DNA from 3 places in the Pantoea phytostimulans genome. Region 3 is predicted to be linked to each of the others. Evidence: predicted binding sites of a transcription regulator. Region 3 holds the regulator's gene; each other region holds the start of a gene.
What was found. The regulator PurR, encoded in region 3, represses purine synthesis genes. The targets are predictions, from matches to a motif close to CANGCAAACGTTTGCNTG.
Positions count from the first base shown of each region.

Region 1: a site for PurR is predicted at 1,299-1,316, ahead of gcvT (glycine cleavage system aminomethyltransferase GcvT). Genes of this name have one in related genera too.
Region 2: a site for PurR is predicted at 2,176-2,193, ahead of ACF2G4_RS07285 (NCS2 family permease). Genes of this name have one in related genera too.

Region 1 is NZ_CP173698.1:2,329,488-2,332,769, forward strand. Features, by position in the region: gene gcvH (glycine cleavage system protein GcvH) at 1-126, opposite strand, end outside; gene gcvT (glycine cleavage system aminomethyltransferase GcvT) at 149-1,246, opposite strand; gene ubiI (FAD-dependent 2-octaprenylphenol hydroxylase) at 1,685-2,887, opposite strand; gene ubiH (2-octaprenyl-6-methoxyphenyl hydroxylase) at 2,902-3,282, opposite strand, start outside.
Region 2 is NZ_CP173698.1:1,533,781-1,537,062, forward strand. Features, by position in the region: gene ACF2G4_RS07280 (hypothetical protein) at 1-301, opposite strand, end outside; gene ACF2G4_RS07285 (NCS2 family permease) at 620-1,918, opposite strand; gene ACF2G4_RS07290 (response regulator) at 2,347-3,090, shown strand; gene ACF2G4_RS07295 (carbohydrate kinase family protein) at 3,027-3,282, opposite strand, start outside.
Region 3 is NZ_CP173698.1:902,246-905,527, forward strand. Features, by position in the region: gene punR (DNA-binding transcriptional activator PunR) at 63-968, shown strand; gene purR (HTH-type transcriptional repressor PurR) at 965-1,990, opposite strand; gene ACF2G4_RS04340 (YnhF family membrane protein) at 2,268-2,360, shown strand; gene ACF2G4_RS04345 (C40 family peptidase) at 2,404-3,180, opposite strand.

The sequences.
Region 1 (3,282 bases), 1.4 Mb from region 3:
GAACACCATGTCGCCAAGTAACTCTTGTGCGTGCTCGGTAATGCCAACGGTATAAGAACCATCAGCGTTTTTACGCACCCACTCGTGGCTATCACGGTACTTCAACTCACTTGGCACATTGCTCATCGCCATTTCTCCTGAATAAAATTTATTGTGCGACCGGTTTACCGGCGCGGACAAAAATGGGTTTGGTTACTTTCACCGGCATTTCGCGGTTACGAATTTCTACCACTGCGCTGTCGCCTACGCCAGCCGGAACGCGGGCAAGGGCGACGCTGTAACCCAAAGTGGGAGAAAAGGAACCACTGGTAATAATGCCTTGTTGTGGCTGACCTTGTTCATCAGTAAAGCGAACTGTTAAGCCGTTACGCAGCACCCCTTTTTCAGTCATGACCAGACCCACCAGTTTTTCAGTGCCCTGCTTACGCTGCGACTCCAGCGCTTCGCGACCGATGAACTGACGATCGCTGGGTTCCCAACTCACCGTCCAACCCATGTTGGCCGCCAGCGGAGAGACACCTTCGTCCATTTCCTGACCGTAGAGATTCATCCCCGCTTCCAGACGCAGCGTATCGCGCGCGCCCAAACCAGCAGGTTTAACGCCAGCGGCGACTAAACGCTGCCAGAAATCTGCTGCTTCGCCTGCAGGCAGTGCAATTTCATAGCCCGCTTCGCCGGTATAACCGGTCGTCGCGATAAATAAGTCGCCCGCCTGCACACCGAAGAATGGCTTCATGCCCTCTACCGCTTGACGCTGCTCGGCGCTGAACAGCGTCTGCGCTTTTTGCTGCGCCTGTGGCCCCTGAACAGCAATCAGCGCTAAATCGTCACGCTCGGTCAGCGAAATTCCGTAGCCCTCCGCGTGTTCAGCGATCCAGGCGAGATCTTTCTCACGCGTCGCGGAGTTCACCACTAAACGGAAAAACTCTTCGGTCATAAAGTAAACAATTAAATCGTCAATAACGCCACCCGATGCGTTCAGCATCCCGGTGTAAAGCGCTTTGCCAGGTTGGGTCAGTTTCGCGACGTCATTGGCCAACAGATAGCGGAGGAATTCACGCGTGCGTGGGCCTTTAAGGTCGACAATAGTCATATGGGAGACATCAAACATGCCCGCATCATTACGCACGGCATGATGTTCATCCATCTGAGAGCCGTAATGCAGCGGCATCATCCAGCCATGAAAATCCACCATGCGGGCACCGCAGGTTTGATGCTGTTCAAACAAAGGGGTTTGCTGAGTCATAACCATCCTGTGCAAAAGCGAGTGAGGTTCAACGTGCGTCAAATTTAGCGCCGACGCAAACGTTCTCTTTGGGTTGACGTTACCACCGAATGTGGCGTTTAACCATAAGCAGAACGAGGTCGAAACGAGGCACCTAGCGTAGCGAACTTTTTATTGTGTCAGGATAAAAAACCACAATTTTGTGATTTATCACGCATTAAATGCAGTTGTGGAGTTTATATGCAGTAAATTTATGCGTAATGACTCGAAGGATGTTAAAAAATCACTTTGGCGAAAAAGCTTTTGGATAAATAAAAGTAATGCGAACAAGCGCGCAAAATTAGAATAAATCAAACGAGGCACAATCGCGGTGCGGGCCTGCCTTTTTATGGTGCAATGCCTTTTTAGGCATAAAAAAAGCCAGCAAAATGCTGGCTTCATAAACAATGGGATAAGGAATTAACGTAGCCAGTCCGGCATATCGTTCAGGCCCATCGCCTGCTTTAACATCATTGGTTTCACACCTGGTAACGTGTCTGCCAGTTTCAGGCCAACGTCACGTAGCAGCTTTTTCGCTGGGTTATTACCCGCGAACAGTTCACGAAAGCCCTGCATGCTCGCCAGCATCAGCGCCGCGCTGTGTTTGCGACTGCGCTCGTAACGGCGCAAATAGAGGTGCTGGCCGATATCTTTACCTTCCTGATGAAGGCGACGAATTTCGCCAATCAACTCTGCCGCATCCATAAAACCGAGATTTACCCCTTGGCCTGCCAACGGATGAATGGTGTGCGCGGCATCGCCGACTAACGCCAGACGGTGTGCTGCAAAGTTACGTGCATAGCGCGCCGTAAGCGGGAATGATTTGCGCTCACTCTCCAAATGACACAAGCCAAGACGCATATCGAACGCCACCGCCAGTTGCTGATTAAACAGCGCTTCAGGCATGGTTTCAAGACGGCTTGATTCTTGCGGTGACAGCGACCAGACAATGGAACAAAGATGCGGATCTTGCATAGGCAGAAACGCCAGAATGCCGTCGCTATGAAACACCTGCCGCGCGATGCCATCATGCGGCAAGTCGGTGCGAATATTGGCAACCAAAGCGTGATGATCATAATCCCAGAAGGTGACGGGGATATCGGCTTTGTTGCGCAGCCACGAATTAGCACCGTCAGCGGCAATCAGCAAGCGCGCGCTTACCATGCTGCCATCTTGCAGGGTGATAAAGGCTTCATTGTCACCAAAAGCGACCTGTTGCAGCTGTGAGGGTGCGATTAACGTGACATCACTGCAGGCAGTGGCGCGTTGCCACAAGGCGCTGTGGATCGCCGGATTTTCAATAATATGGCCAAGATGCGACAACCCTTGGTGTTCATCGTCAAATGAGATGGAGCCAAAGCTATCCTTATCCCAGACTTCCATGCCGTGATAAGCGCTGGCGCGCAGCGACAAAATCGTCGGCCAGACATCCAGCTTTTGCAGCAAGCGTTCGCTCGCGGCGTTGATAGCCGACACGCGAATCGAAGGCAAGGCTTTGGCAGTAAATTGCGGTTCAGCCGCCTTCTCTAGCACGGCAACGCGCAGTCCACTGCCCTGCAAACCACAGGCAACGGCCAGACCTACCATACCGCCACCGGCGATCACCACATCAAAAGTTTGCATCGCTGCCCCTTAAATTAACGCTTAACCCAGCCAAGCGTGCGCTCAGCCAGTTGATTTCGCAGCCACGGCAGATGATCCATCGCCAGTAAGCCCAGATTTCTGCCAACAATCAGCGGCGCGTGACTATTGGCGAACAGGCGCACTAATCCATCCGTGATACCAATTGTGGTGTCGCGATCGTGCTGACGACGCTGCTGATAATGGTGTAATACCGCGTAACTGCCAGCATCCTGCTGGTGACGATGCGCCGCCGCCACAGTTTCCGCCAGTGACATCACATCACGCAGTCCAAGGTTAAAGCCCTGTCCTGCAATTGGATGCAGCGTTTGTGCTGCATTGCCCACCACCGCGACGCGATGCGTAACCTGCTGCGTCGCCTGCTGTAAGGCCAGCGG
Region 2 (3,282 bases), 630 kb from region 3:
TATCTATGGTGTCGAACTTCTTGTCTATAGCGTCGAATCTTTTGTCTATGTTGTCGAATCTTTGAATCACTTCTTTTTTGAATGCACCATGCTCACTTCGAATCACTTCAAGATCAGCCTTTGTCGCAAATGTTTGCGACCGCTCGGTCAACACCGCTATATCAATTTTGACCTGATGCAAATCCTGCTCGACTCGCTCAATGCGTTTTTCCAGTTTTTCCATGTTATTGCCTCCACGGCAGCGAGCGCCATTAAACGTAAACGGTTCCCACTGCTCAAACCTTCCATAAAAATAATCCATTATTTTCCCCTGCAACGCCGACACGTCTGAATGTGTCTCCCGCGTCGTATTCGTTCACGCCGGAATCTGTCGCACAGAGAGTGAAACAGATTGCCGCAGTTTAATCATTCCACGTTTCGGTAAAACCGCAGCAATTTAGGATTCGGTCAAAAACCTCAGACACGACAAAACTATCGCTTAATCGCAGAAGAAACAGGGGATTTATTATGCTCTGGAAGCGGCTGCGCAAAAATGATCAATCAGCCAGTAAGAGAAGGCGAAATGGCAGTGAAGGGGCGAACCCGCCGCTGCGAAATAAACAGCGGCGGAGAGGGGTTATCAGGCGCTCAGCCACCCCAGTTTAATCACAAACAGGATCGACAGAACGATCAGTGCGACATTGACCTCTTTGGTACGGCCACTCAACAGTTTCACCACGGTCCAGGTAATAAAACCAAAAGCGATACCGTTAGCAATCGAGTAGGTTAACGGCATGGTTAACGCCGTTACCGTTACCGGTGCAGCGGTAGTGATGTCTTTCCAGTCAATCTCAGCCAGGCCCGAAGCCATCAATACCGCCACAAACAGCAGCGCAGGCGCGGTGGCAAATACCGGTACGCTGGAGGCCAGCGGTGAGAAGAACAGGCTGAGTAAAAACAGAATCGCCACCACAATCGCGGTTAAGCCGGTACGGCCCCCGGCGCTGACGCCCGCCGCTGATTCTACGTAACTGGTGGTGGTTGACGTGCCCAGCAGCGAACCAAACAGCGCAGCTGCGCTGTCGGCAATCAGCGCACGGCCCATTTTCGGTACGTTGCCCTTCTCATCGGCTAAGCCTGCACGTTTAGTCACGCCCAGCAGCGTGCCGGTGTTATCAAACACGTCAACGAACAGGAAAGCGAAGATCACGCTGATCAGGCCGACGTTAAACGCACCGGCAATGTCCAGCTGCAAAAAGGTGGGTGCGATGGATGGCGGCGCAGAAAACACCCCGGCAAACGGCGACAAACCGATGCCCATTGAGATAAATGTCACCACCAAAATGCCAATTAGCACCGCACCGGTCACGCGGCGTGCTTCCAACACTACGATGATGATAAAGCCCAACACTGCCAGCAGCGGCCCCGGTTTGGTTAGATCGCCAATGCCCACCAGCGTGGCGGGGTTATCCACCACAATACCGGCGCCTTCCAGCGCAATGATCGCCAGAAACAAGCCAATCCCAGCCGCGATGCCCGCACGCAGTGGCAGCGGAATACTGGCGATGATCCATTCGCGGATTTTGAACAGTGATAATGCGAAGAAAATCACCGCCGACAAGAACACAGCGCCCAACGCTATTTGCCAGGTGTAACCCATGTGCAACACCACGGTGTAGGTAAAGAAAGCGTTCAGTCCCATGCCTGGTGCCAGCGCAATCGGGTAATTGGCAATCAGGCCCATCAGCAGCGAACCGATCGCCGCCGCCAGGCAGGTCGCCACGAACACCGAACCTTTATCCATGCCGGTTGCGCTGAGAATACTGGGGTTAACAAACAAGATGTAAGCCATCGCGAGGAAAGTCGTTATCCCGGCGATGATCTCAGTGCGGACTGTTGTGTTGTGAGCTTTGAGCTTGAATAATTTATCTAACATCATCATCTCTCGTTAGCGGAGACGCCATTTTCATGGGTGCTCCCTTGCCAATGTGGTTTGCATGCGCGTTGTTTTATGTAAAAGGCACTGACGGTTGCACGCTCTTCCGTCTCGAACTTTTGTCCTTGCTTCAGAACATCACATCAGGACATAGCAATTGCTATGCCATAAGTTGCGCAGCGTAAAAAAGCGTTGCGCAACAACTCTTAAGATTATTCTGAACCAAAACAAGGCGCGATTATGGTGCAACGCACCAATGCTGCGCAATCGTTTTCCTGCACGCCGCTTTTTCCACAAGAAATTTCTGAGCTGACGCACGATTCAGCGCTTTGGCAGGCGATATCGGTCACGTTTCAGCTTGCTGAATCAGCGCTGTTTTTACGGCTGTGTACACTCCTGACTTACCCCTTTCGTAACATTGAGGCCGCGCAATGAAGCCAGCGATATTGGTGGTGGATGACGATCGTGCCGTCTGCGAAGTGTTGCAGGACGTGCTGAGTGAACATGTGTTCAATGTTTATAGCTGCCATCAGGGCAAAGAGGCGCTGACCATGCTGGCGCAACACCCTGAGATCTCACTGGTGATGCTGGATATGATGCTGCCCGATACCAACGGCTTGTTGGTGCTACAGCAGCTCCAGCGACAGCGTCCCGATGTTTTGGTCATCATGTTGACCGGCATGGGATCGGAAGCGGAAATGGTGATTGGTCTGGAGATGGGTGCCGACGACTACATTGCCAAGCCGTTCAATCCGCGCGTGGTCGTGGCGCGTGCCAAAGCTGCGCTGCGGCGCGGTACTCGCCTGGTTTGTCAGGATTCAGATTATGATGGCTGGCGCTTTAATGGCTGGCAGTTAGATGAAGCGCGCTGTCAGTTACTTAATCCTCAGCGAGAATCGGTACCGCTTACGCAGGGCGAATACACGCTGCTGCGGGCGCTGGTGAAACATGCCCGCAAAGTGCTGACACGCGATCAGCTGTTGGAGTTAACCCACAGCGAAAGCCTTGATGTGTTCGATCGCACCATTGATGTGCTGATCATGCGTTTGCGCCGAAAAATCGAAACTAATCCACACCAACCTAATTTAATTCGTACTATTCGCGGTCTGGGTTACGTTTTTTCTGCGGATGTGGTGAAACCAGAAACGGCGCGGCTCTCCACGCAGATCGCCTGATCCATCCAGCGCTGCATCTCATCAAGTGGACGAATGCCGTCAATGGCATTGGCGGCGTGCAGATTAAAACAGGCACAGGTGTGCGCCAGTCGCAGCGTCGTCAACATATCAAAGCCTTGATGCGTGGCGTACAACACGCCTGCGCAAAAGGCATCGCCTGCGCCCACGCTTCCCACAATCTCTTCCGCGCTA
Region 3 (3,282 bases):
GCGTTTAAACCTGTGAAACGTTAATATTTGCCATTGGCTGTTAAAAATTTTGAAGGCAGATTATGTGGTCAGAATATGCATTAGAAGTTGTGGATGCGGTAGCGCGCGGTGGAAGTTTTAGCGCAGCCGCACAGGAACTACACCGCGTTCCTTCTGCCATCAGCTATACGGTACGGCAGCTTGAAACCTGGTTGGCGGTTCCGCTATTTGAACGTCATCATCGCGAAGTGGTTTTAACCCCCGCAGGCGAACATTTTGTCCGCGAAGGACGCACTGTTATCAAAAAAATGCTGGCAACCCGACGTCAATGTCAACAACTGGCAAATGGCTGGCGCGGGCAGTTAAGCATCGCGGTAGACTGCATTGTTAAACCAGAACGAACGCGGCAGTTAGTGAAAGACTTTTATCGTCATTTTCCCGACATGGAATTAATCATCAGTTACGAAGTGTTTAATGGTGTGTGGGATGCCTTAGCAGACGGGCGAGTTGACGTCGCGATTGGGGCAACCCAGGCTATTCCTGTGGGCGGACGCTTCGCCTTTAAAGATATGGGCGCGCTCAACTGGCGCTGCGTAGTGATGCGTGAGCATCCTTTAACACAGGCAGAGGCATTAGATGATGACACTTTGCGCAGTTGGCCGTCGTTGGTATTAGAAGATACATCACGGGCGCTGCCGCGTCGTATGACCTGGACGCTGGACAATCAGCGACGTTTGGTCGTGCCGGAATGGCAAACAGGGTTGGATTGTGTTTTGGCGGGGTTATGCGTTGCCATGGTGCCGGGGCATCTGGCTCGCCCGTTACTCGATTCAGGTGAACTGGTTGAGCTCACGTTACCGGAAAGTTTTCCAGAAAGTCCTTGCTGCGTAAGCTGGGCGGAAGATCGCGCATCACCGGCGCTGGGTTGGTTGCTCAGCTATCTAGGTGATGCGCAAACACTTAATCAGGAATGGTTAAGTGAGGATTAACGGCGGTAATCGCGGAAAGGGCCATAACCGACTGAGCGACGCTCAATCAGTGTGGGATGAACCTCAATGGTCTGAGACTCTTCGCGTTTACTGGTAATACGATCCAACAACATATCCAACGCTTTTTCCCCCAACTCCGCTTTTGGCTGATGCACGGTAGTTAATGCGGGTGCGAAATAGCGTGCGTTGCGCACGTTGTCATAACCGATCACGGAAATATCTTGTGGGACGCGTAATCCCATTTCATCTGCGGCACAAATGGCACCCATCGCCATGATGTCACCACCACAAAAAACGGCAGTCGGTCTTTGTTTCTGCGAGAGGATTTGCTGCATCGCCTGATAACCTGACTCAGGCTCGAAGTCACCTTGTACGATCCACTCTGCGCGAGGCTGGATATTGGCTTCTTCCATGGCCTTCAGGAAACCTGCGTGACGTCCGCCACCCGTGTTGCGTTCCATTTGGCCCGGAATTGCGCCAATGTCGCGGTGTCCACGTTCGATTAAATAGCGCCCGGCAAGATAACCGCCGTGGAAGGCGTTATCGAGCACGGTGTCGGTAAAATCGCCACGCGATTCACCCCAATCCATGACCACCATGGGAATATTGCGATTTTCTTCCAGCATCTTCAGCAGATCGTCTGGATATTCGGAGCACATCACCAATAAGCCATCAACGCGTTTCTGCGCCATCATGGACAGGTAAGCGCGCTGTTTTTGCAAATCGTTATGCGCATTACCTAAAATCAGGGTGTAGCCTTTGTCAAAACAGTGATTTTCCACAGCCTCAATGATTTCAGCAAAGTAGGGCGCTTCGCTGGAGGTGGCGAGCAATCCCAGCGTTTTGGTGTGATTTACCTTCAGGCTTCGCGCCACTGCGCTCGGCGAATAATGCAGCTCCTGAATGGCTTGCCAGACCGCATTACGCGTTTCCTCTGCCACGAAACGCGTTTTATTAATGACGTGAGAGACGGTCGTTGTAGAAACTCCCGCGCGTTTCGCCACATCTTTGATTGTTGCCATGAAAAAGAGACTCCCGAGCTTATCTTAACTAGTTGATAAGCATGATGTTAAACGTTTGCGTCAACGTAGGGTTTTGCCCGCAAATATACTGCTTTTTTGCCGGTAATATGGCGTCTGTGCGGAAAAAAAAGCCAAAGGAAGACAGCGAACGGAACCGACGTTGCGCGCGTTGCGCAACAAAGGCGGGATTCTAACAAGGCTGAACGGATAAAACGAGATTTTTACTGGGCCTTATGGGAAAATGCTTTACCCACACAAACTGTGAGGCCAAGGAGAGATGATGAGTACCGAGATGAAACTGGCATTGATGACCACTGGCGGGGCATTATTGATGATCGTCGCTTTTAGCTTTACCGCTATTTTGCATTAATAAAAAAAGCCGGTTTAACCGGCTTTTTTTATGCTTAATGATTCTATCGTATGGTTTTCGGCGTCATCATTCGTCGGGCACCAATATAATGACGCTGCCAGTAATCTTCGCCTAATGCGCTGATCTGAATATCTTTGCCGGTGCGCGGCGATTGAATAAACTTCCCATCGCCTAAATAAACGCCGACGTGATCGGCGGTGCCGCGTCCATTGATGCGAAAGAATACTAAATCACCTTTCTCAAGCAATTCTCGCTTGATCGGCGCAGCATCACGCAGGTGATACATCTCATTGGCGGTACGGGGGATTTTAAACTTCAACAAATCTTTGTAGGCATACCATACAAGACCGCTGCAATCGAACCCGGTATGTGGAGAAGTACCGCCCCACTGATAAGGTTTGCCCAACTGGCCCATGAGTTTTGCCATCGCTGTCTCGCGCGCTTTTTGATAGCGCTGACGATGGGCCTTACTCATCTTAATCGTACCGAGCTCATTGGTTTCGGCTGCGATAACTTTTGATGAACGCTGGCGACCGTAATGTTTACTTGAGGATTTAAGCGTAATTTTTTTAGCGGAGGTATTATGTGCAACTAACTCGACTTTCTTCTGTTTTTTGAGTTTAAGTTTTTGAACGGAAGTCAGACGGGATTTCTTAACTGCGGTTTTTACCGGGCGTCGTTTACGCCGCTCATCTTCGCGTGCACTTTTTTTCTCTACTTTATGCTGGCTGGCCTTAACCGGCGCATGCGGTGAAGCAGATGCGACGTTAAAGAACAGCTGGGCAAAAGCCAGTATGAAAAGCGTAATGATTAGACGCATAGTCCGGTTACAGTTGAGCTGTCAGGTTAAAAACGGCCATAACAGGGTTGGAAAAATCTGATCCAGGATCAGTGCCGAGGCCATTCTAGTCCAGATGTTTTT